Regions from separate parts of the Arthrobacter sp. PTI12 genome, predicted to be linked through region 2. Evidence: riboswitches for the same ligand, from Rfam matches in the RefSeq annotation. Region 2 holds a riboswitch; the other holds the start of a gene.
What was found. Region 2 has a riboswitch for cyclic di-AMP ahead of AC1MBU_RS05050 (M23 family metallopeptidase). Riboswitches for the same ligand answer to the same signal wherever they lie in the genome.
Positions count from the first base shown of each region.

Region 1: another riboswitch for cyclic di-AMP. It lies ahead of AC1MBU_RS11320 (C40 family peptidase); the one in region 2 lies ahead of AC1MBU_RS05050 (M23 family metallopeptidase).

Region 1 covers NZ_CM155256.1:2,354,224-2,368,929, reverse strand. The annotation lists gene modA (molybdate ABC transporter substrate-binding protein) at 1-643, opposite strand, end outside; gene AC1MBU_RS11350 (TOBE domain-containing protein) at 640-1,074, opposite strand; gene AC1MBU_RS11345 (YceD family protein) at 1,292-1,825, shown strand; gene rpmF (50S ribosomal protein L32) at 1,828-2,031, shown strand; gene rnc (ribonuclease III) at 2,088-2,819, shown strand; gene mutM (bifunctional DNA-formamidopyrimidine glycosylase/DNA-(apurinic or apyrimidinic site) lyase) at 2,835-3,845, shown strand; gene AC1MBU_RS11325 (hypothetical protein) at 3,930-4,211, shown strand; cyclic di-AMP (ydaO/yuaA leader) riboswitch at 4,323-4,502, shown strand; gene AC1MBU_RS11320 (C40 family peptidase) at 4,507-5,427, shown strand; gene AC1MBU_RS11315 (NAD-dependent epimerase/dehydratase family protein) at 5,551-6,540, opposite strand; gene AC1MBU_RS11310 (alpha/beta fold hydrolase) at 6,537-9,131, opposite strand; gene AC1MBU_RS11305 (3-oxoacyl-ACP synthase III) at 9,125-10,147, opposite strand; gene smc (chromosome segregation protein SMC) at 10,429-14,001, shown strand; gene AC1MBU_RS11295 (MFS transporter) at 13,976-14,706, opposite strand, start outside.
Region 2 covers NZ_CM155256.1:1,008,755-1,023,460, reverse strand. The annotation lists gene AC1MBU_RS05100 (ABC transporter ATP-binding protein) at 1-829, opposite strand, end outside; gene AC1MBU_RS05095 (LLM class flavin-dependent oxidoreductase) at 858-1,931, opposite strand; gene fdhD (formate dehydrogenase accessory sulfurtransferase FdhD) at 1,961-2,803, opposite strand; gene AC1MBU_RS05085 (FdhF/YdeP family oxidoreductase) at 2,957-5,320, shown strand; gene AC1MBU_RS05080 (molybdopterin molybdotransferase MoeA) at 5,362-6,615, opposite strand; gene AC1MBU_RS05075 (DUF6457 domain-containing protein) at 6,612-6,896, opposite strand; gene mobA (molybdenum cofactor guanylyltransferase) at 6,910-7,551, opposite strand; gene AC1MBU_RS05065 (HNH endonuclease) at 7,548-8,048, opposite strand; gene AC1MBU_RS05060 (NlpC/P60 family protein) at 8,234-9,082, opposite strand; gene AC1MBU_RS05055 (NlpC/P60 family protein) at 9,106-9,912, opposite strand; cyclic di-AMP (ydaO/yuaA leader) riboswitch at 9,918-10,077, opposite strand; gene AC1MBU_RS05050 (M23 family metallopeptidase) at 10,234-11,112, opposite strand; cyclic di-AMP (ydaO/yuaA leader) riboswitch at 11,210-11,403, opposite strand; gene AC1MBU_RS05045 (iron-dependent transcriptional repressor DtxR) at 11,521-12,225, opposite strand; gene serC (phosphoserine transaminase) at 12,466-13,593, shown strand; gene AC1MBU_RS05035 (MFS transporter) at 13,590-14,706, opposite strand, start outside.

The DNA.
Region 1 (14,706 bases), 1.3 Mb from region 2:
GATAGGTATTTACTGCCTGCGCGGCGGCATCGAACGGTACGCCGTCCACGGCGCCGCCCGAGGCGTCAACATCGGTGACATAGACCAGCCCGGCGTCGGCCTGCCCGGAGGAGACCTTGCCAAGGACGTCGGTAACCGAGCCCTCCTCGCTGACGGGCTCAAGCCAGACGCCGCCTACTTCCTGCGCTGCCGCAGCCGCGGCTCCGCAGGGCACCTGCGGAGCGCACAGCACCGTGGCAATACCAGGCTCTGTGAGTGACTCAAGAGATTCGATGCCGAGCGGGTTTCCCGCTGCCACTGCGATGGTCAGCACGTTGGTGGCAAACGTCTTCGACGGCGAGGCCAGCAGGCCCTCGGCAGCTACCTGCTCCATCGTGGCAGTATTCGCCGGGGCGAAGACCTCGGCGGGCGCCCCGGCGATGATCTGCGTCGCCAGGTCCGATGATCCCGCAAGGTTCAGTTGCACGCTCAGCCCTGGATGGACGGCTTCGAATTCAGTGGCGATTTCCTCAAAGGGGGCCTGGAGTGAAGCGGCTGCGTAGACGTTGAGGACGCCATCCGCCGCCGGATCCGTGTTGCTGCAGGAGGCAAGGGCACACACGACGACGACGGCGCTCACCAGCCTGCGCAAGCGGCGCGTCACCTGGGGCCGCCGGCTGATCGGGGTTGAGAGGTGAAATTATCCGCTGATGTCTCAACGATGACGTTAGTTGCTTTGATGACAGCAACAGCAACGGTGCCCGGCTCTATCCCAAGCTCGCGTACCGCTTCGCTGCTCATCAGGGAAACAACCCGGAGCGGTCCGCACTGGAGCTCGACCTGCGACATCACTCTGTCGCTGGTTACCTCTGTCACCAGCCCCACAAAGCGGTTGCGGGCGGACGTTGCAACACCGTGCGGGTCTGCGGGAAGGACAGCGCGATCGCGTGCCAGGCGTGCGAGCTCCAGTCCGTCGACAGAGAGGACACCCGATGAGCGCTTAGCGCCCAGGATTCCATCGTCGATCCAGCGGCGCACGGTATCGGTACTGACGCCCAGAAACTGCGCGGCGTCTCGGATGCGTACTTGAGTCATAACATCCAACCTATCGTGGTATGTGCAACCAAATGACCCGTATCTGAACAGATTTTTCCATCCCGGTCGAGACCATGGCGGAATGGGTTTGGGGCGGGGCTTGGTTTCGGGCTAAGATGGTTCGTCGGTCACATGTTCTACAGGAGTTTTCATCAAAAGCGATCTCAGTTCGCCCCTGGTCTTCAACGTCAGGGATCTTGGGCGCAGCCCGGGGAGCATGCGGACAGTCGAAGAACATGTGCCCGCGCCGAAAGATTTTGGTGTGGCGCTCATCGGCGTTCAGGAAGGCTCCAGCATGGAGTTGGACCTGAGGTTCGAGGCTGTGCACGAGGGGATCCTGGTATCGGGAACCGTTGACGTCGAAGTATCCGGCGAATGCGGTAGGTGCCTGGACCCGCTCAGCTACGGCACCAGTGTCGATGTGCAGGAACTCTTCTACTACGACGCCCCTGAGATGGCGGAGGATGAAGAGGAGGACCTGCAGCGTCAGGTCGAGAATGACACAGTCAATCTCGAACCGGTGCTGCGGGACGCAGTAGTGACATCGCTGCCGTTCCAACCGGTATGCCGGGAGGACTGCCAGGGTTTGTGCGCTGAATGTGGTGCTCGCCTGGAAGATGACCCCGGACACCGGCACGAGGTCCTTGACCCCCGCTGGGCTGCTCTGACAGGGTTGGCCGGTGCGGCCGCCGGCCCTGAGGCAGCGGAACCAGAAGTTAAGACAGAGTCAGACAAGAGAGAAGAGAGTTAGTCGTGGCTGTTCCCAAGCGGAAAATGTCCCGCTCGAATACGCGTGCACGCCGGTCCCAGTGGAAGGCTGTTGCTCCCAAGCTGGTGAAGACGGTGGAGAACGGTCGCGTCACTTACAGCCTTGCCCACCAGGCCAAGGTTGTCACCGATTCCGCCGGCACTGAGTTGTTCCTTGAGTACAAGGGCCGCAAGGTAGCCGACGTCTAAACGCCAAGAGCACCGGTTTACGGTGCTTGAGGCTTCGATCGCGAAAGCGTCGCCGCGTGGAGAGTTCAGAAGATCTTTTGAAGCGTCTCGGTGTCACTATTGACGCCGAGACGCTTCGTCTTGCCCTGACACATCGGTCCTATGCGTATGAACAGGGCGGAATCCCTACCAACGAACGCCTCGAATTCCTCGGCGACTCCGTCCTCGGGCTTTCGGTCACGGACGCTCTCTACCGGGACAATCCTGATCTTTCAGAGGGTGAACTCGCCAAGAGGCGTTCGGCGGTGGTGAGTACCCGCGCCCTCGCGAAGATTGCCCGCGGCCTTGATCTCGGGCAGCACATCCTCCTGGGACAGGGAGAGAAGCTCACCAATGGCTGGGACAAATCCTCAATTCTTGCTGACACCATGGAAGCCATCATCGGCGCCACCTATCTCAGCAACGGCATGGAGACCGCACGGTGCCTCGTCATGCGCATCATCGGTCCGGTGCTCCGGGACGCCGCAGCCCTTGGCGCCGGAACGGACTGGAAGACCAGCATCCAGGAAATCGCCGCGGCACAGCGCATGGGGGTTATCGACTACAAGGTGACGGGCTTCGGGCCTGACCATGACCGCCGGTTCGAGGCCGTCCTGGTGATCGGCGGAGCGACCTACGGTTCGGGTTCCGGGCGCTCCAAGAAGGAGGCCGAGCAAGAGGCTGCCTCTGCCTCGTGGAAGCTCCTTCAGCCTGAGGTAAACCAACTGCCTCTCGCACACGCGGACGCACAGCTCCGCCACTCCACGTGATCTTTGCACCTCGTTATGCCTGAGCTTCCTGAGGTGGAGGTAGTGCGCAGGGGTCTCGCGCGCTGGGTCCGCGGGCGCCGCATCGAGGCGGTCGACGTCCTGGACCCCCGTTCAATCCGCCGCCATGCCCTCGGCATCGAGGATTTCATTGGAAACCTCATCGGAGCCCGCGTCAGCGATGCCGTGCGTCGGGGCAAGTTCCTCTGGCTGCCCCTTACCCTCACCGATGACGACGGCGGCTCCCGGCCTGCGCCGTCACCGGACCTGGCGTCCTCAAAGGAACTCCCGGACGGCAGGCCGCCAGTTGCGCTCATGGCTCATCTTGGAATGAGCGGCCAGTTGCTGGTCGAGGACCGCACCCAGCCGGACGAGAAGCACCTGAAGGTTCGCCTTCGGCTGTCTCCGGCTGCTGGGCCTCAGCCGGTGCCGGAGGAGCTTCGTTTCGTGGACCAGCGGATCTTCGGCGGGCTTTTTGTCACGAGCATGGTGGCAACAGCTGATGGTCTTCCCGGCGGACTGGGGGAGGACCTCGTTCCCCTGGTGCCGGTTGAAGCGACGCACATCGCACGTGACCCGCTGGACCCTGCATTCTCCTTCGAGGATTTCTATCGCAAGCTGCATTCCCGCCGCACGGGGCTCAAACGCGCCTTGCTCGACCAGACGCTCGTCTCGGGAATCGGAAACATCTATGCCGACGAATCATTGTGGGCAGCGAAGCTGCACTACGCCCGCCCCACTGACACCCTTCGGCGTGCAGAAGCCTCGCGACTGGTCGAGTCGTGTAGGGACGTCATGATCCGGGCGCTCGAGGCAGGCGGCACCAGCTTCGATTCGCTTTACGTAAACGTGAACGGCGCGTCCGGATACTTTGAGCGCGCGCTGAACGCCTACGGGCGGGAGCGGAAGCCCTGTCGGCGATGCTTCGAGAATGGTTTGGATTCCCTGATCCGGCGCGACACCTTCATGAACCGGTCCTCATACACGTGCCCCAGGTGCCAGCCACGGCCGCGTAACGGACGCTGGTGAGCGGCTCCGACGTGACAAAAGTAAGTAAGCTGACTAGATTCGATATCTCAGTATCTCAGTACCCGACACGTCAGGAGTATCGCGATGAAGAACAAGTTGGTTTTTGCAGCAGGTATGGCAGCAGGCTACGTTCTGGGCGCCCGGGCCGGTCGTGCAAGCTATGAGCAGATCAAAGTGAAGGCCAACGAGCTCTGGAACAACCCGAAGGTCCAGGACAAGGTTTCCCAGGCATCGGAGACGGTAAAAACGAAGGCTCCGGAGGTTCAGGCGCAGGCAGAGCAGGCCCTGAAAAAGGCGCAGTCAGCCATGCACCGCAATGGCGATCAGGACGGCCCCAAAAGCGCGCAGGACGAGTACAAAATCTAATCCGGCGCGGCTGAACCGGCGTTTCTCGTGATTGAAATGTGACATCCAGCCCGAAAGAATGTAACGTTATGGACACGCCGGGCTCAAAAGCCCGGCTTCCTTCTGGTGGATTGCCTAATCCTGCCGCCGTCGGAAGGTCCGTTCGCTACACACTGCGGCAGGAGCGGGGGAACCAGATAGCGGGCTTCTTCAGAAGTCCTAGGGGTGAAGACTCACCGGTCCAAGACCGGTAGTCCGGGTGGCTCCCATCCGAATCCGACAGCTAACTCCGCCGGCATTGGGAGAGGCTATTTCCGTGTCCAAAAACCGTCATATCGCACGCCACCGTGCAACCCCGCCCAGCACCATGCAGGTCGTTTCCAAGGCAGTGAGCTCACACGCCGGCACCGTTGGCCGCCCAGCAGCCGTTGTTGTAGCAGCTTCCGGAATCATGTTCGGAGCGGCCCTGCCAGCAAGCGCGGGCACCACCACTTACACCCCAGCACCGTCAGTTGAGGCCAACGTCCAGGCTGCAGCCGCTCCTGTGGCCCCGGCAGCTCCGGTTGCTCCGGCTCCCGTGGCGCCGGCTCCGGCCGTCAATGCTCCTACCCACACTGTGCAGTCCGGGGACACTCTCGGCTCGATCGCAGCGAACTATGGCGTCAGCCTGGACGCCGTGTTCGCTGCTAACGGCCTCGGCTGGGATTCGATCATTTACCCGGGTCAGGTCATCAGCCTCTCCGGTAGCGCTGCTGCCGCTCCGGCTCCTGCCGCAGCTCCGGCGCCCGCTCCGGTACAGCAGATTCAGGTAGCAGCTCCGGCAGCCGCGCCTGCAGTGCAGGTACAGGCAGCTGCTGTTGCTCCGGCACCGGTCGAGACCAGCACCATGGGCATCAGCCTTGCCTCCAGCAACATCCAGGTTGCAGACAACTCGGGCAGCGCCAGCGGCGCAGGCATCCTCGCGTCGGCTAGGGCCCAGCTCGCAGCCGGTGCTATCCAGGATTGCACCGTGCTCCTCGAAAAGGCCCTTGGTACGGGCGATCTCGGACCGGCACAGTTCGCTGCGTACGGTACCCCGGTTAGCACACCTGCACCGGGCGACATTGTCATCACGGGCGGACACGTAGCCGTCTACGCCGGCAACGGCCAGGTCATCAGCAGCGGAATGAATGGTGCAAACCTCACCATGCAGCACCCGCTGAGCGATCTGCCGGGCGCCTACTTCGTGCGCGTCTAATCTTCGCGTTAGTCTCTCGTCGCTGGGGAGGACCTGTAAAGGTCCTTCCCAGCGGGATTTAATGAACCAACGCGACAGGTGGCAGGCTGAGGGTCCGATCGCAAACCGTCAGTTATCTGAACATCAGTGCCTGATGCGCGACGCTGAATCGCCATAGTGCGCGGCGAGGCGTGCAAAACCCTCGTCCAGGCTCACCTCCGGAGTCCAGCCAAGCAGGGACCTGGTGTGCCGCTGGTCGAACCAATGGGCCGTTGACAACTGCTCCGCGAGGAAGCGGGTCATGGGAGGCTCGCTGTCGGCCTTGGAAGCGCGCCAGATACTTTCGACGACGCTGCCGGCCGCTCTGCCTGCCCAGCCTGGGATCGATCTCCGGGGTTCCCGGACGCCGCCGGCGGAGCAAATGCGGGTGAGGAGCTCACCGATCGGGCGCGGTTCACCGTTCGTGATGACCAGCGGGGATCCGGAGATGTACTCCATCCGGTCAAGGGCGGCAGCGATGGCCGACGCCGCATTGTCCACGTAGGTTGTGTCAACGAGCGCGGTTCCACCGGCAAGCAGTGGCAGCCTGCCCGCGCGGGCCCGGCTGAGTACCCGCTCTACCAGCTGGGTGTCACCGGGTCCCCAGACAATATGGGGGCGCAGAACCGCGACCGGCATCTGGCCGTCGTTCGCCTCGAGAGCAAGGATCTCCGCCTGCGCCTTGGTGCGCGCATAGGATCCGCGGGCGAGCTCCGGCTGAGCCGGCCCGGCAACCGCGCCAACCAGCGACGCTCCGGTGTGGGCCACTGACGGCGAGGAAACGTGCACGAAGTGCTGAACGCCCGCGGACCGGGCCGCAGCCAGGAGCCCAGCTGTGCCGAGCACATTGGTGCGGTAGAAAGCATCCGGATTGCCGGTGACAGACACCTTTGCCGCGAGGTGAATGACGGCGTCGACCCCCGCGACAGCGTTCGCAAGGGCGGAACCGTCAGCGAGGTCACCTGCTAGGTCCTCCGCGCCCGGCACACCGGAGGGACGCCGCTGGAAGGTCCTGACATCGCGGCCGTTGCGCAGGAGCAGGGACGCCACCGCGCCGCCCAGCATCCCGCTGGCACCGGTGACGAGGACCTTCACGGCTTCTTCCTCCCACGCCCCTGGAGCGCGTCGCCGGCCCACGCAGCTACTGCTGTACGGTCGATTTTTGCGTTATGCCGGATATCGGTCGGAAGGGCGGACAGCGTGAGGACTGCAGCGAGACGGACTCCGCCCGGCCGGACAACGTCCCGGACCATATCCGACAAAGGGCCAGGCGCCAGGCCCGCCTGATCGGCAGCTTCCACAGGAACGACGACGGCGACAACGGCCTGTGTGCCCGTTGGACCGACACCGACCACGGCCGCCTGGCGAACCTCCTTCAACTGTTCGATCGACTGCTCGGGGCCCACGGGTGTCAGAACGCCGTCTGCGGACGTGATGACGTGTGCAAGCCGGCCCTCCACCCAGAGCCGTCCGTCCGCGTCGAGATGCCCGACGTCGCCGGTGCGGTGCCAGCCCGCGGTGCGTGATGATGCCCGCTCCGTGATCCATAACCGGTAATAGCGGTCTTTGACGTGCGGAGCACGCACGAGGATCTCGCCCGTAACGCCTGGCAAATCCGAGGGCACACCGGTGGCAGTGCCCGTGGGGTCAAGCGCGCTGATGCTGACCTCCGCACCCGGTACCGCTCGTCCAACACAGACGCCGTTCCCGGCTCCTGCTACCGAACTGTCCAGGGCCTCGCGAATGTCCTCGAGCTGTATGTCAGTGACGGGCAGCGCTTCCGTCATGCCGTAGGGCGTGTGCAGTGCGGCACCGGGTACCAATGGCTGCAATTGCTCCAGGAGGTTCACGGGGATAGGGGCTCCCGCAGAAAGCAGCACCCTGACGCGTTGCAAGGCATCCTTGCGGCCGGGGACAATGCCCGAGGCTGTGGCCAGGACGTTGCGCAGGGCAGCGGGGGAAGCGAAAACCGTGGTGGCGTCGATGGCCGCGGCGGCATCGGCCAGCGCCCGTGCAGTCAGCGTTCGCGGAGCGGTGACGTCCATATCGGGTGTAACCGAAGCCGCTCCCAGTGCGGGGCCAAGCAGGGCGAAGGGCGCAAAACCAGCAACGAGAGCGCTGCCCGGCGCAAGGTTGAGAGTTGCAGAGAGAGTGTCCCGCATCGCCGACAGCTGGCGGTGTGTGTACACAACACCTTTCGCCGGTCCTGTCGATCCGGAGGTGAACAGGATCGCCGCGTCGGAATCGGGGGCGGGATCATCGCCCGCATAGCTCGGGTGCCCAGCGAGGAGGTCTTCGAGGCGGTGACGCGCACCGAGGAGCCGAGCCCGTGGCGCTGCTCCGACGCTGACGCGGGTGCCCGGCCACCCGAACAGCCTGCCGGCGACGAGCGCGCGTTCAATGCCGATGAGGAAGTCCGGCACAGTGCCGCGAACGGCGCGGCTGAGCCCCTTGACCCCCAGCCCGGCGTCCGCGACCACGATCACAGCGCCCAATCTCAGGCAGGCATAAATCAACGTGGTCAGCTCAATGCCCGGGGGAACCATCAGGCTGACCCTGCTTCCCGCCTTGACTCCGATCCGGCTGAGGCCGGCGGCGAGGCGGCTGACCCTGTCCTCCAGTTCCTTCCACGACAGCGAGTCGGCCACCGCACCGTAGCTTCCCATATCTGCCACCGCCAGCATGTCAGCAGCAGGACCGCTGCTCCGCTCGTGGATCTGCTGCCAGAGCGGGGTGAACGCTGCGGAGGGACGGGCGGGACGGCCGTCGTCGTCGTTCTCGGTGCGGTGGTCAAGCCAATCAAAGATTGGCGAGGCGATGTCACGGTCTTCAGCGACCAAATGGCTTGCGCCCTCGAAGCGGTGTATATCAGCCTGCGGAAGGCGTTCCGCCAGGTCATCGAGATAGGTGTCCGAAAAAATCGGATCTGCCGGGCCCCACAGCAGAAACACGGGCACGTCGAGTGTACGGATGGAGTCGGCAATCCGGCTCAACTCCGCGTGGCTTGGGTGCCCGGGACCAACGGGAATGTCAGCGACGAACTGTTCGATGCCTCGGCGTCGGGCGGCTGTCCGGTAAGGCAGGCGGTAAGCCGCCCGTACATCCCGGGTGAGACGCGGGCGGGCCAGCGCAAGCGTTGTATCGAGGAAAGCGGTTGTTGTCGACGTTCCCACCCGGTGCACGGCGCCGCTGAGAGCGAGGCGCAGCGGCGCGGGAATGGGGGAGCCCGGGTTCTGGTGGATTGCCGTATTGGTCAGGACGACGGCGGTGAGGTTCGCGCGATTGCGGTCGGCGAAGCCAAGGCTGACGACGCCGCCCCAGTCGTGTCCAACTGTCACTAGAGGTCCGCTGAGCCCGACCGCGGAGACGAAATCCTCGAGGTCGCGTACGCGGTCGGCGAGACGCCGGGCGCGTCCGGTCCGTTCGGAATAGCCCATCTCGAGCTGGTCAACGGCGATGACCCGCCAACCGTGCTCGGCACCCGCGGCCAGCAAGCTGCGCCAGAGGTAGGACCAGGTGGGATTGCCGTGGACACAGAGCAGCGTGCCGCGGAGATCACCGGTTACGGAGGCCAGGTTGTCCAGGTAGTGCCACCGGTTGATGGTTCCAGCCGGATCAACGTCGGCTGTGGACGGCACGTCGAGGTAGGCCGACCACGACGGGTCGACGCCGGGAAGTTCTACCACTCAATCTCCAGCATCGCGGTGTTGAGGCCGGAGCCCACACCCATGCACAGCACGCGGTCGCCGGTAGTAAGCCGCTGGGCTTCCGCGGCGAGCGTCATGGGCAGTGACGCCGGCCCGACGTTGCCCCAGAGAGGGAAGGTCTGGGGGACCCGGGCTGGATCGAGATCGACGGCTTCGATGATTGCCTTGGTATGGGTGGTACTCACCTGGTGGGTGACATAGCGGTCCATGTCCGACCAGTTCCAGTCCTGTTGGGCTTCGGTCCAGGCGTCAACCACCAGCTCCAGGCCGCCGTCGAGCAGCCCCTGTGCGTCCGTATACATGCCGTCGATACCTCCGACGCACAATTCGTGATGCTCAGTACCGGCACGCGCCACTCCGCCGAGGACGCGGTGGGAGCCCGGGTGGAGATCCGCCGGGCCCAGAATGGCGGCGGCTGCGCCGGAACCTAAGGTCAGCGTTGCAAACTCCTGCATGAAACTCTCACGCGTGGCCGTTGGCTCATTCAGCCGCCGAAGGGTGGCTTCCTGGGTGGCCTGGGCGTCTTCACCATTGACCACCATGGCGTACTGGATCTGGCCGGCTTCGATCATGTTTGCCGCCAGGGTCATCCCATTGACGAAACCCAGACACGCGTTGGCGACATCAAAATTCATGGCGGAGGACGGCAGCCCCAGACCGTTGTGGATCTTCACCGCAACGGATGGTTCGAGATTGGTGCGGGAGACCGAGGTGTTGATCAGCAGCCCGATCTGGGAAGCCGCGATACCTGTTGATGCGAGGGCCTTGGCGCCCGCTTCGATGGCGCCGTCTTCGAATCCCGTTCCGGGTGCCCACCAGCGCCGCTCGGTGATTCCCGCCACGCGCTGCAAAAGCCCTTTGGACAGCCGGAGCCGTTTCAGGGCCGGGGAGAGGATGCGATCGAATTCCGCAGACGTGACGATGACCGGTGCCTCAACACTTTCCACGCCGAGGAGCGCGGTGTTGTGATGTCGGAAGTTGAAATTACCGGTCAAATTTCCTGCCTCGTGTCCGTCTATTCCCTGTGCGGGTGGTCCGCTGGTCCGCTGTTCGCTGCACCGGAACCGATAGCGCTTTGCCGGCAGTGGATGCCAATCTGAAAATGATAAGCATACTTCGGTTACTAACGTTCCTGAGGAAAGCCTAGTTCCTCCGGCAGATAACGGCACGTTGACACCGGAGATACCCGGGTGGAGCTGCGTGGGTAAATGCCGTGAAACCGGCTGTGAACGCAGTAGATTATGGGTAACAATCCCTTTTTGGAGACCCGAGACCCGTGCACCTGAAAAGTCTGACCGTTCGAGGCTTCAAGTCTTTTGCCTCTGCGACGACCTTCGACTTTGAACCTGGAGTCACCGCCGTCGTCGGTCCCAACGGATCCGGCAAATCGAACGTTGTGGACGCCCTCGCCTGGGTGATGGGCGAGCAGGGCGCGAAGACGCTGCGCGGCGGAAAAATGGAAGACGTCATCTTCGCGGGCACCTCCGGCAGGCCGCCGCTGGGCCGCGCCCAGGTGTCGTTGACCATTGACAATGCCGACGGAGCGCTGCCGATCGAGTATTCAGAGGTGACAATATCCCGCACCCTTTTCCGGGCGGGCGGCTCCGAGTACGCAATCAACGGAAATAATTGCCGGCTCCTCGACATCCAGGAGCTGCTCTCCGATTCCGGGCTCGGGAGGGAGATGCACGTCATCGTCGGGCAGGGCCAGCTGGATCGTGTGTTGCACGCAACACCTGAAGACCGGCGGGGGTTCATCGAGGAAGCCGCCGGAATACTGAAGCACCGCCGGCGCAAGGAAAAGACGGTCCGCAAGCTCGAGGCCATGCAGGCCAACCTCACCCGGCTCACCGACCTCACCGGCGAGCTGCGACGGCAGCTGACCCCGCTCGGCAAGCAGGCGGATGTCGCCCGCCGTGCCCAACAGGTGCAGTTCGAGGCCCGCGATGCGCGTGCGCGGCTGCTCGCCGACGACCTGGTGCAGCTCACCTCGTCTTTCGAGCAGGAGATTGCTGACGAGACTGCACTGAAGCAACGGCGTGCCGAGGTCGAGTCCCTCCTTGAGGCCGGGCGGTCCCGGCAGGCGGAACTTGAAGGCCTTGCCGCGGAGGCTACCCCGCGGCTGAATGCAGCACGTGACACCTGGTACCGACTTTCATCCGCCCGCGAACGCTTCAGGTCCCTCGGCGCCCTCGCCGAGGAGCGCCGTCGTCTGCTGGGGTCTGTGGACACCGCAGGGGAGGGTGGGCGTGACCCCGCTGAGTTGGACCGGCAGGCCGCGGTTGTCCGTGCCGAAGAGACTGAGCTGCACGAACGCGTTGCCGAGCTTTCCGACATGCTTGAGGACGCGCTCGAGCAGCGCGCCGAGGCGGAAGACGCGGCCGCCGCCGAGGAGCAGCGCCTCGCGTCGCTGCTGCGCGCAGCTTCGGACCGGCGGGAAGGGCTCGCTAAGCTGTCCGGTCAGGTGGGCGCAGCGCGGTCCCGGGTCGAAGCGGCGGAGGCAGAACTGGGCAGGCTCCGCGAGTCCGTCGTCGAGGTGGCCGAACGTCGTCGTCGTGCGCAGAGCGAGTTCACTGCGCTCGAATCGCAGGTTGCCGGTGCGGAGGAAGGCGAAGAGGGCCTGGACGCCGATTATGAGGAAGCCGGCGCCGCCCTTGACGCTGTGCTGGAGAGGCTGGAAGACCTCAAGGCGCAGGAGCGGTCGGCCGAGCGGGAACGCGGCGCGCTCCAGGCACGAGTCGAAGCCCTGCGTCTCGGCCTGGAGCGCAAAGACGGGTCAAGGACCCTGTTGGCGGCCGGGATGGACGGGGTGCTCGGGCCGGTTGCGGGGCTGCTGACGGTGGAGCCGGGCTACGAGGCCGCCATAGCGGCCGCGCTGGGCTCGTTGTCCGAGGGAGTCGCAGTTGAATCGCTCGGTGCCGCCGGTGCTGCCCTTCAACGTATGAAGGACGACGACGCCGGCCGGGTCGAGCTTCTCGTCGCGGTCCCGGCCGGTCAGGAGACAGGCGTTGAAGCGCTGCCCGACGGCGCCCGCGCCGCCGCTTCGCTCGTCACCAGCCGCGGCGGCGTGGAAGCGGCCGTGCGCGCCCTGCTGTCTGCCGTCGTCGTCGTTGAGTCGCTTGCGGACGCCGCGGATCTGGTGCAGCGGCATCCTTCGCTGACCGCAGTGACACGTGAGGGTGACGTCTATACGGCGGTCTCAGTGCGGGGAGGCACTGCCGCGGCGCCCGGCACCCTGGAAATTCAGGCAGCTGTCGATGAGGCAACCGAAGCCCTTCGTATCGCTACCGAACGGAACGAGCGCGCCCGCTTCGGGATTTCTGCAGCCACCGCACAGCGGAAGGAGGCTCAGGAACGGGCAGACGCGGCGCTGGAGAGGCTGCATGAGTCGGATGCACGGCTCGCTGCCGTCGCAGAGAAGCTGGGCCAGCTGGGATCAGTCCTGCGCTCCGCCTCAGGGGAAACCGAGCGGCTGACACGCCTGGCGGAAGCGGCCGAGGAAAACCTTGCCGCGGAGCAGGGCCGCCTTGAGGAAATCGCGCAACGGCTCGCGCACGCACAGGACGCTCCGGCGGACGCTGAGCCCGACACCCAGAGCCGGGACATGCTCGCTCTGGCCGCGACACACGCGCGTCAGGCGGAAATGGAGGCACGTCTTGCGCTGCGGAGCGCTGAGGAGCAGCTGCGGGCAACCGCAAGTCGGGCAGTGTCCCTGGAGCGTGCGGCGCAGACGGAGCGGGCAGCACGGGAACAGGCAGCGGAGCGGGCCAGGATCCGCCGGCTCCAGAGCGCCAAGGCAGCCGCCGTAGGAAAGGCCGCGCACCAGGCCGTGGCCTTCCTCGACGTCTCAGTCAACCGTGCCGGCCGCGCCCGGAACGCTGCTGACGAGGTACGGTCCGCGTGGGAGGCCGAGCTCGCCGGAGTCCGCGCTCGCAACGAGTCGCTGATGGAAGAGCTGGCGGAGTTGACCGATTCCGTGCACCGGGATGAATTGGCCCGCGCCCAGCAGCGGCTGAGGATCGAGGCACTTCAGAACCGGGCTATCGATGAGCTGGGGCTCACTGCGGATCACCTGGTCGCCGAATTCGGACCGGACCAACCCGTTCCGGCCCCCGCGCAGCCGGCGGACAAGTGGGCGGAGCTGCACGTGGCCGTGGACGACGACGGCAATGCCATCCGTGAGGGCGTGCCGTATGTCCGCGGAGAGCAGGAGAAGCGCCTCAAGCGGGCCGAGCGGGATCTTTCGGCGCTCGGCAAGGTGAATCCGCTGGCGCTGGAGGAGTTTGCGGCGCTCGAGGAGCGTCACCAGTTCCTCAGCACCCAGCTGGAGGACCTCAAAGCCACCCGTAAGGACTTGCTGGACATCATCCGCGAGGTCGACGAGCGCGTGGAACAGGTGTTCACCGCCGCCTACCGGGACACTGCGGAGCAGTTCGAGCGCGTGTTCGGTCGTTTGTTCCCAGGCGGCGAGGGCCGGTTGGTCCTGACCGATCCGGAGGACATGCTGACCACTGGCATCGAGGTCGAGGCGAGGCCGGCGGGCAAGAAGATCAAGAGGCTCTCACTGCTGTCCGGCGGCGAAAGGTCACTCACCGCCGTCGCACTCCTGGTGGCGATCTTCAAGGCCCGCCCCTCCCCGTTCTATGTGATGGACGAGGTGGAGGCGGCACTCGATGACACCAACCTTGGCCGGCTCATCACCATCTTCGAGGAACTGCGGGAGTCAAGCCAGCTCATCGTCATCACCCACCAGAAACGCACCATGGAGGTGGCGGACGCGCTCTACGGCGTGACGATGCGCGGCGATGGCGTGTCTACGGTGATCAGCCAGCGGCTGGTGGACGCCTGACGGACAGGTCCGTATCGACCAGCGTCTCGCGTGCCGCCGTCCACATCAGGAAAGCGGCCAGGGCCGTCACGCCGGTGAGCCCGAAGGCCCAGCCGTAGGAGAAGGCATCGACGAGCAGCCCGGCCAGGATCGGCCCGAAGATGGCTCCGGTATCGGTGCTCATCTGGAAGGCGGCCAGCACCTTGCCGCCGCTCCTGTCGTTGCCGATGACGTCGGCGACAGCCGCCTGCTGTGCCGGGTTGAGGATGCCTGCGCCGATGCCCGCGACCACTGAGACGGCGAGGAATGTCGTCACATCCGTGGTGAGGCCAAGGCATGCCATCGCGGCGCCGTTGACGGCCAATCCGGTGAGTACGAGCGGTTTCCGGCCGAGTGAATCGGCCAGCCTGCCGGAGACTGTCAGAGCGAGTGCAGTCCCGCCGGCGAAGAAGGCGAGGGCGATTCCGGCCACCTCCGGGCCTGCTCCGAGCACTGCCGCTGCGAACAGCGGCACGAGCGCCATGCGCACGCCGAAGGACGCCCAACCGTTTGCGAAGCCGGACACGAGCGCGGCCCGGTACGCCGAATCCCGGACGGCTTTTCGCACGGTGAGGGCCGGCTGGGCGGCAGCTGCCGTGCGGGTGCCCAGCGTGGAGTCCTTGAGCTGGAAGAAGACGACGGCGGCCGCAATCAGCAGCGCGCCCGCATACACAAGAAACGGAACCC
Region 2 (14,706 bases):
AAACAAGCATCAGCGCAGAGAAGAACACGAATTGCAGCATCGCCGTCCGGACACCGATGTCCCGGACCCGTGCAGCGCGGACACGAAACTCTTCGGACTCCTCATCAGGGCGCCCGAAGAGCTTGACCAGCGTGGCGCCGGGGGCGGAGAACCGCTCAGTCATCTGCGTGCTCATGGTCGAGTTGTAATCAGCGGCCTCGCGCCGAAGGGACGCCAGCCTGCTGCCCATGCGGCGGGCCGGCAGCAGGAAGATGGGCAGCATGATGATTGCGAGCACGGTGACCAGGACGGACGTGCTCAGCATGACGATCAGGGTGAGAATCAGCGCCACGAGATTACTCACCACGCCGGACAGCGTGCCGCTGAACGCCTGTTGGGCGCCGATCACGTCATTGTTGAGCCTGCTCACCAACGCACCAGTGCGGGTACGCGTGAAGAACGCGATGGGCATCTTCTGAACGTGGTCAAAGACCGCTGTCCGTAGATCGAGGATCACTCCCTCGCCGATCCGTGACGAGTACCAGCGCGTCAGCAGTCCCACGCCGGTGTCAGCTACGGCCACAATCGCAATCACGACGGCGAGCCACACGATGGTCTCTACCGCGGCTTCGGCGATGATCGCGTTAACAACCTGCCCGGCAAGGACCGGCGTGGCAACCGCCAGGAACGCGGATACCACTGACAGCGCGATGAAGAGCACCAGCTTGACCCGGTACGGCACGGCAAAGGACAGGATCCGCTTCAGCGTTTCCCTGGAAAATTTGTTGCTGCCGTTCTTGGCGGAGGAGATCCGGTACAGGGAACTCCAGGCCGCGCCTTCCATGCTCATGGGTGCCTCCAGCTAGTGAACTTCAAGCTTAGGACCCGTTGCGGACACTTTCGGTCCGGGAAACGGCGTCCTCGAGTTGGTGGACGCCGAGGGCGTCATTGACGAGGGGCAGCACCTGTGTACCCAACAGTTCGATGGACTCAAGAACCTGTGCCTGGGGCACAGATGAGAAGTCGAGCTGGAGGATGTGCCGGTCATGGCCCATGGCGGCGTGCGTGAGAACAATCTTCTCCGCCACTTCTTCAGGGGTACCGACATAGAGCGCCCCCGTACGCGCCGCCTGCATGTTGTAAGTGACTCCGCTGGGTTTGGGAAAGCCGCGTTCCGCGGAAATACGGGTCATGCTGTCGAGCCAGTGCGGACGGAAGGCCTCCTTGGCTCCGTCACGGAGGATCAACCCGACGCCGCTGACGCCGACCCGCGGCACGGCTGTCCCCCTCGCGTTGAACTGTTCCCGGTAGAGCGCGGCGTGCTGCGCGAAATTGTCGACGGCACCACCCAGCAGCGCGTAAATGACCGATGTGCCCAGCCGTGCAGCACGCACCGACGACGACGGCGTCCCACCGGTTGCGATCCAAATGTCCAACTGCTCCCGGACCGGTCTCGGCAGGATCAGCGCATCCTGAAGCGGCGGCCGAAAACGGCCGGACCAGGTCAACCGTTCCTCGGCGTTGAGGCGCAGCAGAAGGTCGATCTTTTCCTCATAGAGTGCGTCGTAGTCTTCGAGGGCAGCACCGAACAGCGGGTAGGACTCGATGAAGGAGCCGCGGCCGGCGGTCAGTTCCGCCCGTCCGCCGGAGAGCAGGTCGAGGGTGGCGAACTGCTGGAAGACGCGCACCGGATCCTCGGTGCTGAGTACGGTGACCGCTGATCCCACGTGGATCTGCCGGGTCTGTGCGGCGGCGGCGGCCAGAACCGGCACTACGGAGGACACCGCGTAATCCGGCCGGTGATGTTCTCCGATACCGAAGTAGTGCAGGCCCACCTCATCGGCAAGCCGTGCCCGCTCCAGCAGATCGGCCATCCGTTGTTCGGGTGATACCCGTTCGCCGGTTACCGGGTTCGGGTGGATGTCGCCGAAGCTGAAGATGCCAAGTTCCATACTGGTGTGCAACTCCGGGCCCGGTGCCCCTATTCCGGGTTTGAGCCTGCGACAATACGCTGCGGGTGTGTGTAGCAGTTCAGTGTCTGCCCCCGGCTGAAACCGACAAGCGTGATCCCGGATTCCTCCGCCAGGTCCGCAGCCAACGACGACGGGGCGCTCACGGCCGCGAGGATCGGTATACCGGCAAGGTGCGCCTTCTGGACCAGCTCGAACGAGGCGCGTCCAGAGACCTGCAGAATTGTTCCCCGCAGCGGCAGCAGATCCGAGCGCAGTGCCCAGCCCACCACCTTGTCCACGGCGTTGTGCCTGCCCACGTCCTCACGGAGGCACAGGAGCTCGCCGTCCCGGGAGAACAGTCCCGCCGCGTGGACGCCGCCCGTACGGTCGAAAAGCTTCTGGCTGGTCCGCAGCCGGTCCGGCAGGGAGGCAAGGACCGGCAGATCCACGGTGCCGTCGTCGTCGTGCACGTCGAAGCGGCCCGACTTCCGGACCGCGTCAATGGAGGCTGTTCCACAGATGCCGCAGGAACTGGAGGTATAGACATGGCGTTCCATCGATGTATCCGGCAGCGCTACGTCCGGGCGGAGCTGGGCCTCGACCACGTTGAAGGTCTGCCGGCCCTCCTCGTCCACCCCGGCGCAATAGCGAAGCGCGAGGATTTCACCGGGCTCGGCAACTACGCCTTCGGAGACGAGAAAACCTGCGACCAGATCGAAATCATCGCCCGGGGTGCGCATGGTGACGCTGAAGGCGCGTCCGCCCAGCCTGATCTCCAGGGGTTCCTCACCGGCCAGGCGGTCCTCCCGCCGGCTGACCGTGCCGTCCAGCCGGTAGCGCGTAATCCGCCGCCTGTCCATCACCCGCGTCATCAATTCACCTTTCGGTTGGGCCTGGATTGAGCCTAATGGACGCTTCAACCTTCAGCGACCGGCGCCGCGTGTATCCCACATTCGATGTTCCTGAGCGACAATGGGTCAGGTAGGACCACTCAGCGCTGAGAAGCGGCCTAGAAAGGATGCGCGATGACTCGCTCAAACCCTCCCGTCGAAGAAGCAGACGAGAATGATCTCGATGTCGGTACACCCAAGGAATGGGCGGCCGGATTGCCCGGCGTGTACCACTCCATGCAGCCTGCTTTGAAGCATATGGGTGTCGAACGAAGCGCCCGCACCCTGCTCCGGATGAACCAGAAGCAGGGCTTCGACTGCATGAGCTGCGCCTGGCCGGACCCGTCGGATCACCGCAGCACCTTTGAATACTGCGAGAACGGCGCCAAGGCGGTCACGTGGGAGGCCACACCGGTCACTGTGTCCTCCCAGTTCTGGGCAGAGCATTCCATCACCGAACTGCGCGGACGGTCAGAGTACTGGCTCGGCATGCAGGGCCGGCTGACGGAACCCGTCTACAAGGCGGCCGGTGAGGATCACTACCGGCCCGTGAGCTGGGACAGGGCGATCACGATCATCTCGGACAAGCTGAAGAGCCTCGCCTCCCCCGATGAAGCGGCGTTCTACACGAGCGGGCGCGCGTCCAACGAGGCAGCATTCATCTACCAGCTGTTCATCCGTGCACTGGGCACCAACAACATGCCGGACTGCTCGAACATGTGCCACGAGTCATCCGGCGTTGCCATGGGCCAGACCATCGGGATCGGCAAAGCGACCGTCGCATACAACGACTACCTGAACTGCGATCTGATGATCGTCATCGGCCAGAATCCCGGGACCAACCATCCGCGGATGTTGAGCGCCATGGAGAAGCAGAAGGAAAACGGCGGCCAGATAGTGGCAGTCAACCCGCTGCCCGAGGCCGGCCTGCGCCGGTTCAAGAATCCCCAGAAGCCCAAGGGCGTAGTGGGTCGCGGCACCGATCTTGCCGACCAGTTCCTGCAGATCCGAAGCGGCGGCGACATGGCGCTGCTTCAGGCGGTGTCCAAGCGGGTGCTCGAGGCCGAGGACAGGAACCCCGGCACGGTGCTGGATCATGAATTCATCGCTGAATACTGTGAGGGGCTGGACGAACTACGGGAACACCTGTCGGGTCTTGATGAGGAGACCGTGCTGGAGGCGACGGGGCTGCGTTCTGAAGAGATCGACGAACTGGCCGACCGCTACATCAGGTCCAAGAGGACCATCATTACCTGGGCCATGGGCGTCACGCAGCAGAAGAACGGCGTCGGCACCATCAAGGAAATGATCAACCTGCTGCTGCTGCGCGGCAACATGGGCCGGCCTGGCGCGGGCGCCTCTCCCATCCGCGGACACTCCAATGTGCAGGGCGACCGCACCATGGGCATCTGGGAGCAGATGCCGGACTCGTTCCTGGACGCGCTCGGTAAGGAATTCCGGTTTGAACCACCCCGCGAGCACGGCGTGGACTCCGTCGCGGCGGTCAGGGGAATGCGCGACGGCGACATCAAGTTCTTCCTCGCACTCGGCGGCAACTTCGTCGCAGCGATGTCGGACACCGCAGCCACCGAAGCGGCCATGCAGAACCTTGAGATGAACGCGCAGATCTCCACCAAGCTCAATCGCTCCCACACGGTTATCAGTGAGGACGCAGAAGCGCTCATCCTTCCCACGCTCGGCCGCACCGAGATCGACATCCAGGCAACCGGCCCGCAGTTCGTCTCCGTCGAGGACACTGTCAGCGCCGTGCACTCCTCTGAAGGCAGGGTAGACCCGGTGGCACCGGGGCTGCTGTCCGAGGTTGCCATCGTGAGCCGGTTGGCACAGGCCACCATCGGTGACCGCATTGACGCTGACTGGCAGGGATTCGAGGACGACTACGACCGCATCCGGGACCACATTGCACACGTGGTTCCAGGGTGTGAGAACTACAACCGGCGGATCCGCGAGAAGGACGGCTTCCTGCTGGCCAACGGGCCGCGTGATTCGCGAAAGTTCAATACCCCCAGCGGCAAGGCGATGATCACCGTCAACGAACTGGACCCGATGGAGTGCCCGCCCGGCCGCTTGATCCTCCAGACCATGCGCTCGCATGACCAGTTCAACACCACCATCTACGGCTACAACGACCGCTACCGCGGAATCAAGAAGGGCCGCCATGTGGTCTTTGTGAATCCCGAGGATCTCGCAGAACTCGGCTTCAAGGACGGCGATCTTGTGGACGTGCACGGCGAGTACCTGGACGGCAAGGACCGCGCGCTGCGCAAGTTCCGGGCGGTTGCGTACCCCACCGCACGCGGCTGTGCTGCGGCGTACTACCCGGAGGCAAACGTCCTGGTTCCGCTGGACGACACCGTGAAGGGCAGCAACACCCCGGTCTCAAAGGGCGTCATCATCCGGCTGGAGCCGGCAGCTGACGGGCCGGCGGGCGGCACCGGCGAGGAGAACGCGCGGGAGAACATGCCGGCTACCGTCTGACCTGCACCGCCCTGCCGCGTTTCAGCTGAACGAGGGAGCTGCTAGCTGAACCACGGCAGGGTGAGTGCCGGTACCTTTTCGTCCGGCTCACAACCATGTTCAGGTACAACGAGGACGCCGTCGGCATCCGCCAGACCGCGCAGCATGCCCGAACGGTGGTGGACTGTGGGCATGGCGCGTCCGTTCTCCAGGCGGTACGGCACCAGCCGAGTGCGCCCTTCCAGCGGCTTGAAGGCCTCACCTGCCAGAACTGAGCGGGACTCCGGGAAGGCGGCTCCCCGCAGACCGGCCAACAGCGGTGCTCCCACCGTGAACAGCGCCATCATCGCGGCGAGCGGGTTGCCGGGCAGGCCCACAAAGAATCGGCCGTCCGGCAGCCGTGCCAGGAGCGTAGGGTGTCCGGGGCGCATGGCGATGCCGTCGATGAGAAGCTCAGCCTCGAGCACAGCCAGCGCGCGGCGGATGTGGTCCGCATCCGAGGAACCGGTGCCGCCGGTGCTGATCAGGACGTCTCCGGAAGCCCTCGCGAGAGAGACTTCATCTGTGGCCTCGGCGCTGATGGCAGCAACGACGTCGTCCAGATCATCACGCGCGCGGGCCACCGTATCCACGTGGCCGCCCAGCATGGTGAGCAGGCCGGGCAACTGCGGGCCGAACGTATCGCGAACCTGGCCCGCCTCGGGCAACCCTGCCTCGATCACTTCATCACCGGTCAACAGCAGGGACACCCGTGGCGCACGGAGAACGGGAAGCGTGTCATACCCGCAGACTGCGGCCAGCGCGATCTGCGCGGGATTGAGCACCGCACCGGCAGCTATGGCCTGCGCTCCCTCTGCCGCTTCCTCACCTGCCGGGCGGATATGTTCGTTCTCGAGCGGCTCGTCGGGGCGGGCACGGTCATTGCGGGTGAGCATGCCATCCCGGATGGCTCCGTGCTCAGAACGAAGAATTCCGGTAGCCCCTCGGGGCACCACGCCGCCTGTAAGGATGAACGTGGCCTGACCGGGTTCCAGCGTGGCGTAGCCGGACTTCTTGTGCTCGTGTGCCCGGTGCCAGGGGCTCTCATCCTCCTGAACGGGTGTGATCAGCATCCACGGCGGCTCACCGCTGAGCGCCCAACCGTCCATCGCCGAGGACGCGTAGTGCGGGATGGGCTGCAGCGCCACGACAGGTTCAGCAAGGGTCTGGCCGAGAGCGTCCGCGAGGTTCACGGTCTGTACAGGCTTAGGAGATGCCGATTCATACGCCAGCCGCCGGGCCTCCTGCCAGCTCAACTCGTGCCCTGCACTGCTCATCGGCGGTCTTCCGACCCGGCGACGGGCGGGCACGCCGCATGGGCGGCCCGCAGCGCTGACCGCATGGCCGTTCCGCTGTCTGCCTGCCCGATCCCGACGGCCATTCCGGCTGCATAACCGGCGATGAACGTGGTGAGCGGCGCTGCGGGTCGAACAACCGAGTGCGCCGCCTGACCGGCCAGCGCCAAAACGGCATCGACATCGACCTCGATGCCCTCAAGTTCAAACGTTTCCAGAAGCTTCTCGCTCCACTGCCTGAGCAGGCGTTCCCGATCCTCCATGGTGAACCTTCCGCTATCTGCCCGCGCCTGGCTCCTCCACCCCGAACTGCCGGGCATCGGACCACGTATCAATGTCAGTGGTTGAGCCCGCGGGAACTTCGACTGGACTCCATGTCACCCTAGCAAGGAGCGCGCGCATAGACAGATTCCTTACTTCCTGCTTTTCCACTGTGGCCAGGTCAGCCCAGCGGTACAGTGCGGCAAGCGGTTGGTCCCTGCCGCCGTCGTGAGCCAGAACCGAGGCGCCCGTTTCAGCGGCGCCTCGCATGAGTGCAGGCAGTGCGTCGCTGATCCGCGGCATGTCGCACGCAAGCACAAGCACCCAGGGCGCGGGATCGGTCATCAGATGTACGACGGCGGCGCTCACCGCCGCTGCCGGCCCCCCGAAGGGCGGGTCTTCCCGTACCAGTTCCGCCCGGGGCGGCAGATCGGGCGCCGGTCCGCCAACAACGACAAGCCGCCGGGCTTCATTCAGAGCGCTGCAGGTTCGTTCCAGAAGGGAGAATCCATCGACGATCAGGGTTGACTTGGGGACCCCTCCGAGCCTTGAGGACCTGCCTCCGGTGAGCACAACGGCGTCGTACATCAACTCGCTGGCGCCACCGACACCGGCGGCAATGCTACCGGCGCCCCGGCCGTCGCGTGTATTGCTCACGCGGCGTTGTCAGCGGGCAGGAATTCGCACCACTGCGGCAGCGGTTTTTCCAATTCCCGGATCTGCCAGAACGTCCCCCGGGGCGGCGTAGGCACAATTCGCAGGGACCAACCCAGCGAGGCCAGTGTCTTGTCACCCTTGGCGTTGTTGCAGCGTAGGCAGCAGGCCACCAGATTCTCCCAACTGTCCTCGCCCCCACGCGATCGCGGAACAACGTGATCAATGGTCGAGGCAGGCTTGCCGCAGTAGGCGCACAGGTGGTTGTCACGCCGGAGCACTCCACGGCGGGTCGCGACGGTGCCGCTACGGTAGGGGATCTTCACATACCTGTTGAGGAGGATGACTGATGGCCGCGACAGCACTTCGTTGGGGCCCACTACCGGGTCCTCCCCTTCTGCGACGACGCTGGCCTTGCCCGTAAGAACAAGCACGAGCGCCCGGCGGAAGGTCACGACCGCCAGTGGTTCGTATCCAGCATTCAGAACGAGAGTGCGCATGCACATTCCTCTTTGCCATCCATAGCCGCAGGATTGAATCCCTGAGGTCCCTGAAGCTACGGCGAAGGTACTTCGGATTGACAGTGCAAGAGTAAGCCGTTGCCGGGAGGATCCGTCAATCGCCACGCACGACAAAGCCCTCCGCCTGATAGGCAGAGGGCTTTGTCGAGGGAGGGTAAGGGAGATCAGCCGCCAACGCGGATGTAAACACCGCCGGAGCCGAGTTCTGCAGGTGCCACAACGGTCTGGTTGCCATTGAAACCACCGTGAACGGCCTGCCCTCCACCGATGTATACAGCGATGTGGGCTGCGCCCATGCCACCGTCAGCGTAGTAGATGAGATCGCCGGGAATAGCTTCCGCGGCGCTGACCGTGCGGCCGAGGGAGAGATAGCCGGCCGGCCATCCATGGAAGTTGATGCCGGCAGCGGCAAGGGCGTTGCTGGCGAGGCGGGTGCAGTCCTGGATTACTCCGAGCTGACCCTGCGCAGCGGCAGCAATGGTGGCCGCTACACCCGAGGAGACCTGGGGAGCTGCGGGCGCGGGCTTCTCGGCGACAGCAGCCGGTGCAGCAACAGGAGCCGCTGCCTGTATGGCGACAGCGGCCTCCGCTACGACGGCGGGTGCTGCTTCTGCGACTGTAGCTGTCTCCGCCACCGGAGCGGCTTCGATGATCTGGGCCTGCGGCTGCACAACAGGTACAGCCTCGACAACAGGGGCAGCCACAGTGGGCGCCGCCACTGCCTTGACGGCAGCCTTGTTGAAGGAGATTTTGGCATCCGCCGGGGCCTGAATCGGGGCCTTGGCGCCCTGAACCTCAAGCGTGGTGGTGACGGTGTTGCGCTCCGCGGGCAGCTCCACAGCGTTGGCCGCGACTCCGCTGGACAGAACGAGGCCCGAAGCCGCCGCGATGACGGCTGCCTGGCGACCTACACCGCCGGCGTTGTCACTGACTGCGCGGGCAATGGAGGAGAGGTGGGCTGAACGCTGCACTTCGGCGCGGTGGCGCGCTATGGCACGGGTGTTAGAGGTCATGTGTGTGCTCCAGGTATCTGTTCTTAGCTAACGCGGACGAAGCTAGAGCCAGCGAGATCGGACAGGCTGTGCAGCCCGGTATTCATACCGTTCAGGCCACCGCTGATGACCTGGCCGTTACCTACGTAGATGGCAACGTGACCTGCGGAGACAACGAGGTCACCGGGTGCAGGAGTGGAAACGACTGAGCCGAAAGCGAAGAAATCGCTCGGCGCGATGTCCCCGACCGACTTGCCGATTGAGCGCAGCGCCTTCTCAACCATGGCGGTGCAATCCTGGGCAACGCCGATCTGCGAGTAGGCCGAGCCTACGAGCGCTGCGCCGATTCCGCTGGAGGTGGGCGCCTCGACGGGAGCCGGAGCCTCAGCGGCGGGAGCCTTTACCTCAACCTCTGCCTGGGGAGCTGCCGCAACCTCGACGGCGGGCTCAACGACCGGGGCCGGAGCGGCCACAGCTGCTTCATTCTGAACTACTGCTTCAGCCTGCACTGTGACGGCTGGGGCGGGCTCAACAGCCTCGACGACCGGAGCTGCTACAGCTTCAACGGCTGCTCGCTCGAAGGTGACGGTTGCGTCAGCGGCGGCGCTGACGCTGACCGGCTGAGCTGCCACGGCACTGAGGGTCTTGACTGCCTGGGCCGAGCGCTGGGCGTCAGAAGCGCCATGAGCCGGAAGGCCTGCGGTGAGGACGAGTCCGGAAGCAGCGACGATGACTGCTGCCTGGCGTCCTACGGAACCTGCGTTCGAAGACACAGCCCTGGAAATGGCTGCGAGCGAATTTGTATGAGCCGGAACCGCACGATGGCGCCCCAGCGCAGAGCTATTTGACACGTTGAATTGCCTCTCCCTACGCCTGCGAGGTGAGCTGTCGGATTCGGATGGGAGTCACCCGGCCGCGGATCGTCTCAGATCCAGCGACTTAACCCCAAGGACTTCAAGAAGAAGCCCACAATTGGTTCCCCCGCCCCTGCCATGCGATTGTTGCGAACGGAACTCGTACAGTGGCAGAGCTAGGCGATCTGCACGAGTGCGCCGAACCCCCTGCGATTCGGCACGAGTTAGACGGTACATCAGTTCTCTGGCTATGTCACATTCCGGTCACGGAACGGTGTGTTCATGATTACGACGCGGCCAACCGGCGCGGAAAATGACTCAGAGCCAGCCGAGCGGATCGACGTTTTTGCCGTCGACAAGGACCTCAAAATGCAGGTGGCATCCGGTTGAGGCGCCTGTGGAACCCACGCGTGCTATCGCGTCGCCACGCTCCACAACCTGGCCCACCGCCACGTCCATGGCCGACAGGTGGTTGTAGGTGGTTTCCAGTCCGTTGGCATGCTTGATCACCACACGGTTGCCGCCCCCGTATGCGTGCCAGCCTGCAAACGTGACGGTGCCGGCCGCAGCCGCCAAGACAGAGGTCCCGCAGGCTTCGCTCATGTCCTGTCCGGTGTGGAGTTCCCCTGCACCGGTGATTGGGCTGATCCTGGCTCCGAAAGCGGAGCTCATCACCATACGGTCCAAGGGTGCTGAGAGAGAGCCCTTGGCCTCCGCAGTCACGATGTCTCCACCGGATGCGGAAACGATCTCGGCAAGCTTCGCATCGGGATCGAAGGTGCTGTGCAGTGCCGCGCGGTCAAATGAGACATCCGCACCGGCGGCAGCCTGCACTGGCTGCAGTTCTTCCTGCTCAGCTGCAGCAGCCACGGTTTGCGCTTCAGCGGGCACCACTGCGGCGGTGGTGGGCAGCGCAACCGTGAGCACCATGCCAGAGGCAGCGGCCGCAATGGCAACCTTCTGGCTGAGTCCGGCGAAGGAAACGTCGCGGCGAGTGCTGGCTGCGCGGCGTCGTCGTTCGGTGCGTTGGGCATCACGGGGGCGTAAGGAAACTACCGGGGCTACCGTTCCGGTGCGGGCTTCACGGCGGGGCAGCGGATTATCCGGGCAGGTGGAAACCGGCGCCGGGAAAGCGTTGATTTCAGTGCACACCGGGCTGGACGGCGCTGCTGCGTTGTCCGCAGCCTGACGTGCCAAGCGCTCAGCTCGTTCCCGCCTATGCGCATCGCGTGGCCGCGCTTCAGCGACCGGGGTGCTCGCACGGCGGCGCCCCGAAGCAGTGTTCGACAAGGAGACCCTTTCTCATTCTTTGCCTGCGAAGTTAGCTGTCGGATTCGAGTATGAGAAAACTCGGTTCAGATCCCTGCGGTGTGGCAGCATCCGAACTTCACCCCAAGGCCATGGCATGCCATGACCGGTTGTGGGTCCTCCGCCCCTGTCCATCTGTGTAACACTGCGTTCGCTGACAGGGTTAGGCAGGCGAACCAGGTAACGCTGGAGTATCAGCGCCAGGAACCAACTATAGCCGTGAGCGCCGGAAAGTAATCATTTCGTAACCATGCTGTGGATATCCTTCGGGAATCCAGAGCCTTCCGGTCCGGCGCCTCAGAACTGCGGCTGAACCGCCACAAAAACATGCGAAGCAACTTCCGGCGGCAACTCCAGCGCACCCTCCACGCCGGGCACCCGAACGGACACGTAGTCTCCCACTGCCTGCAGGGTCATCTGCGCTCCGGGACGCAGACCGCCTTCGTCCAGTTGGGTCAGCAGTTCGGGATCCACCTGAATGGGTTCGGCCAGCCGGACAAGGGTAACAATCGAACCCGCAGTGTAGTTTGCCATCGTGTCCGTAAGCGTGCGCACGCCCAAGGTGAACGCTTCCGACGGGGTACCGCCCAGGGCCTCAAGGCCAGGGATGGGATTGCCGTAGGGTGATTCGGTCGGCTGGCCCAGCAGCTCATACAGGCGCCGCTCAACCCGCTCGCTCATCACGTGTTCCCACCTGCACGCCTCATCGTGGACGTAGGCCCAGTCCAGGCCGATGACATCGGAGAGCAGTCGTTCCGCCAGCCGATGCTTGCGCATCACCTCGGTGGCCCGCCGGCGCCCGAGCTCGGTCAGTTCAAGGTGACGGTCGCCGGTCACCACTACGAGTCCGTCACGTTCCATCCGACCGACAGTCTGCGAGACCGTAGGGCCTGAGTGACGAAGGCGCTCGGCGATCCGGGCACGCAGCGCAACGATGTTTTCTTCCTCAAGTTCAAGGATTGTCCGCAGATACATCTCGGTGGTGTCGATGAGGTCCGTCATTTGCGGGGTTCAGCTCCTTGGCACTGGTGCGGTTTGAGCGTTGATGCAGCGGCTGCCTGCAGTGCCCAACAGATGGGCCGCCGTCGTCATCCCTACGCCCCACAAGGTTAACCCATTTACACAGCGTCACCCGCCCCGCTGATCCGGGCGCATCCGAAGCCGGTCACAATGCATCTGCGCTGAGCGTGCTGGGGCAGAATGGTCTGCGACCCCATCGCAAGCAACCTCCCTGGAGTAACCATGAGCGATCCCGCCGACATCCGCATCCCCGCCGAGCTGCTGCCGCAGGATGGCCGGTTCGGTGCGGGTCCCTCCAGAACGCGCCCCGAGCAGCTGGAAGCGCTGAACCGGGCAGGAACGGCCCTGCTTGGAACCTCACATCGGCAGGCACCGGTCAAGAATCTGGTGGGTTCGGTCCGGGCCGGTTTGATGGACTTCTTCGGCGCCCCGGAAGGCTACGAAGTGATTCTCGGTGTTGGAGGGTCCACTGCTTTTTGGGATGTCGCCTCCTTCGGTCTCGTTGAAGCGCGTGCGCAGCATCTCTCCTTTGGTGAGTTCGGATCCAAGTTCGCAGCGGCGACGTCCAAGGCACCATTCCTGGGCGAGTCAACGGTCATCACCTCTGACCCCGGCTCCCGGCCGGTGCCCGTCGCGGAGCCGGGCATCGACTTCTATGCCTGGCCGCAGAACGAAACCTCAACCGGTGTGGCGGCGCCGGTCGAGCGGGTGGCGGGCGCGGATCACGGCGCGCTCATCTGCATCGATGCAACCTCCGCTGCCGGCGGGTTGTCGGTGGACGTCTCAGAGGCTGACGTGTACTACTTTGCTCCGCAGAAGAACTTCGCGTCCGACGGCGGACTCTGGCTTGGCCTCTTTTCCCCCGCTGCACTCGAAAGGGCAGCGGCGATCAAGGCTTCGAAGCGCTGGATCCCGGACTTCCTCGACCTTCAGACGGCGATCGACAACTCACGCCTGAATCAGACCTACAACACACCGGCACTGTCCACGCTTGTGACACTCAATGCTCAGATCGAGTGGCTCAACAGCAACGGCGGGCTGGAATTCGCTGCAGCGCGAACCGCCGATTCCGCCAGCCGCATCTACAGTTGGGCTGAGTCCTCCGCCGTTGCCGCACCCTTTGTGCAGAACCCGGACCACCGCTCCAACGTCATCGCGACGATCGACTTCGCGGAGACTGTTGACGCTGCCGCCGTAGCCAGGACCCTCCGCGCAAACGGGATTGTCGACGTCGAACCGTACCGGAAGCTGGGCCGCAACCAGTTGCGCATCGCCACCTTCGTGGCAATCGAGCCCGCCGACGTATCGGCGCTGCTGGAATGCATTGACTACGTGGTGGAGCGTTCCTAGCCGTTCCGTTCCGCAGTATTCCGCGCTGTCGCGGCAAGGGTCAGTTTGAGCCGCCGCGGCGAGGGATGGATGAGACGGACCCGCACGTGATGCGACCGCGCTACCCAGGCCAGCCCGGCCACCGCGGCCACGAAGCCCGACGCCGCAGCGACCACCAGTCCCCACCGCGGCCCGTAGGCGTTGGTGACCCAACCGACGATGGGCGCTCCGATAGGCGTCCCGCCCAGGAAGATCGCAAAGTACAGGGCCATGACCCGGCCGCGCATCTCCTGCACGGTTGTGGTCTGAACGTAGGCGTTGGCGCTGGTCATCAGCGTCAGCGCGAAGAGTCCCACTGGAACAAGGGCCAGCCCGAAAAGCCAGACGGACGGTGCCAGCGCAGCCAGCAGGCACGCGAGGCCAAAGGCACCGGCTGCTCCGAAGACGAACCTGAGCCGCGGCCGGTCCCGCCTCGCCGAAAGCAGCGCCCCCGCCACGGAACCCACCGCCATGATCGAGGACAGCGTGCCGAAGACTCCCGCGCCTGTTCCGAACTCAGTGCGTGCCATCGCCGCAATATAGACGGCGAAGTTCAAGCCGAAGGTTCCGACCACGAAAATTGCGAACATCACCATCATGAGATCCGGCCGCTGCTGCACATAGCGGAAACCTGCTCGGATCCTCCCGCGACCGGGCGCCGAGCGGTTGAGTACACGCAGTTCTTTTTGACGGATAGTGACGAGGACGAAGATCATCGCCCCGAACGTCACTGCGTTGATCAGGAAGACCCAGCCGGGCCCTACGGCAACCGTGAGTAAACCCGCAACTGCGGGACCGAACATCCGAGCGCCGTTGAAAGAGGCGCTGTTCAGGGCCACCGCGTTGGGAAGGTAATCATCGCGCACCAGTTCGGAGACGAAGGCCTGGCGCGCGGGAGCGTCAATGGCGGAGACGACGCCCAGAGCAAGCGCAAACGCGTACACATGCCAGAGCTCCGCCAGGCCGAGCACCACGAGGAGGCCCAGCCCTACGCCGAGCGCCGCCATCGCGGCCTGGGTTCCCATCAATAGCTTGCGGCGATCAACGGAGTCAGCGATCAGCCCGGCCCACGGAGCTATGAAGAGCTGCGGCCCC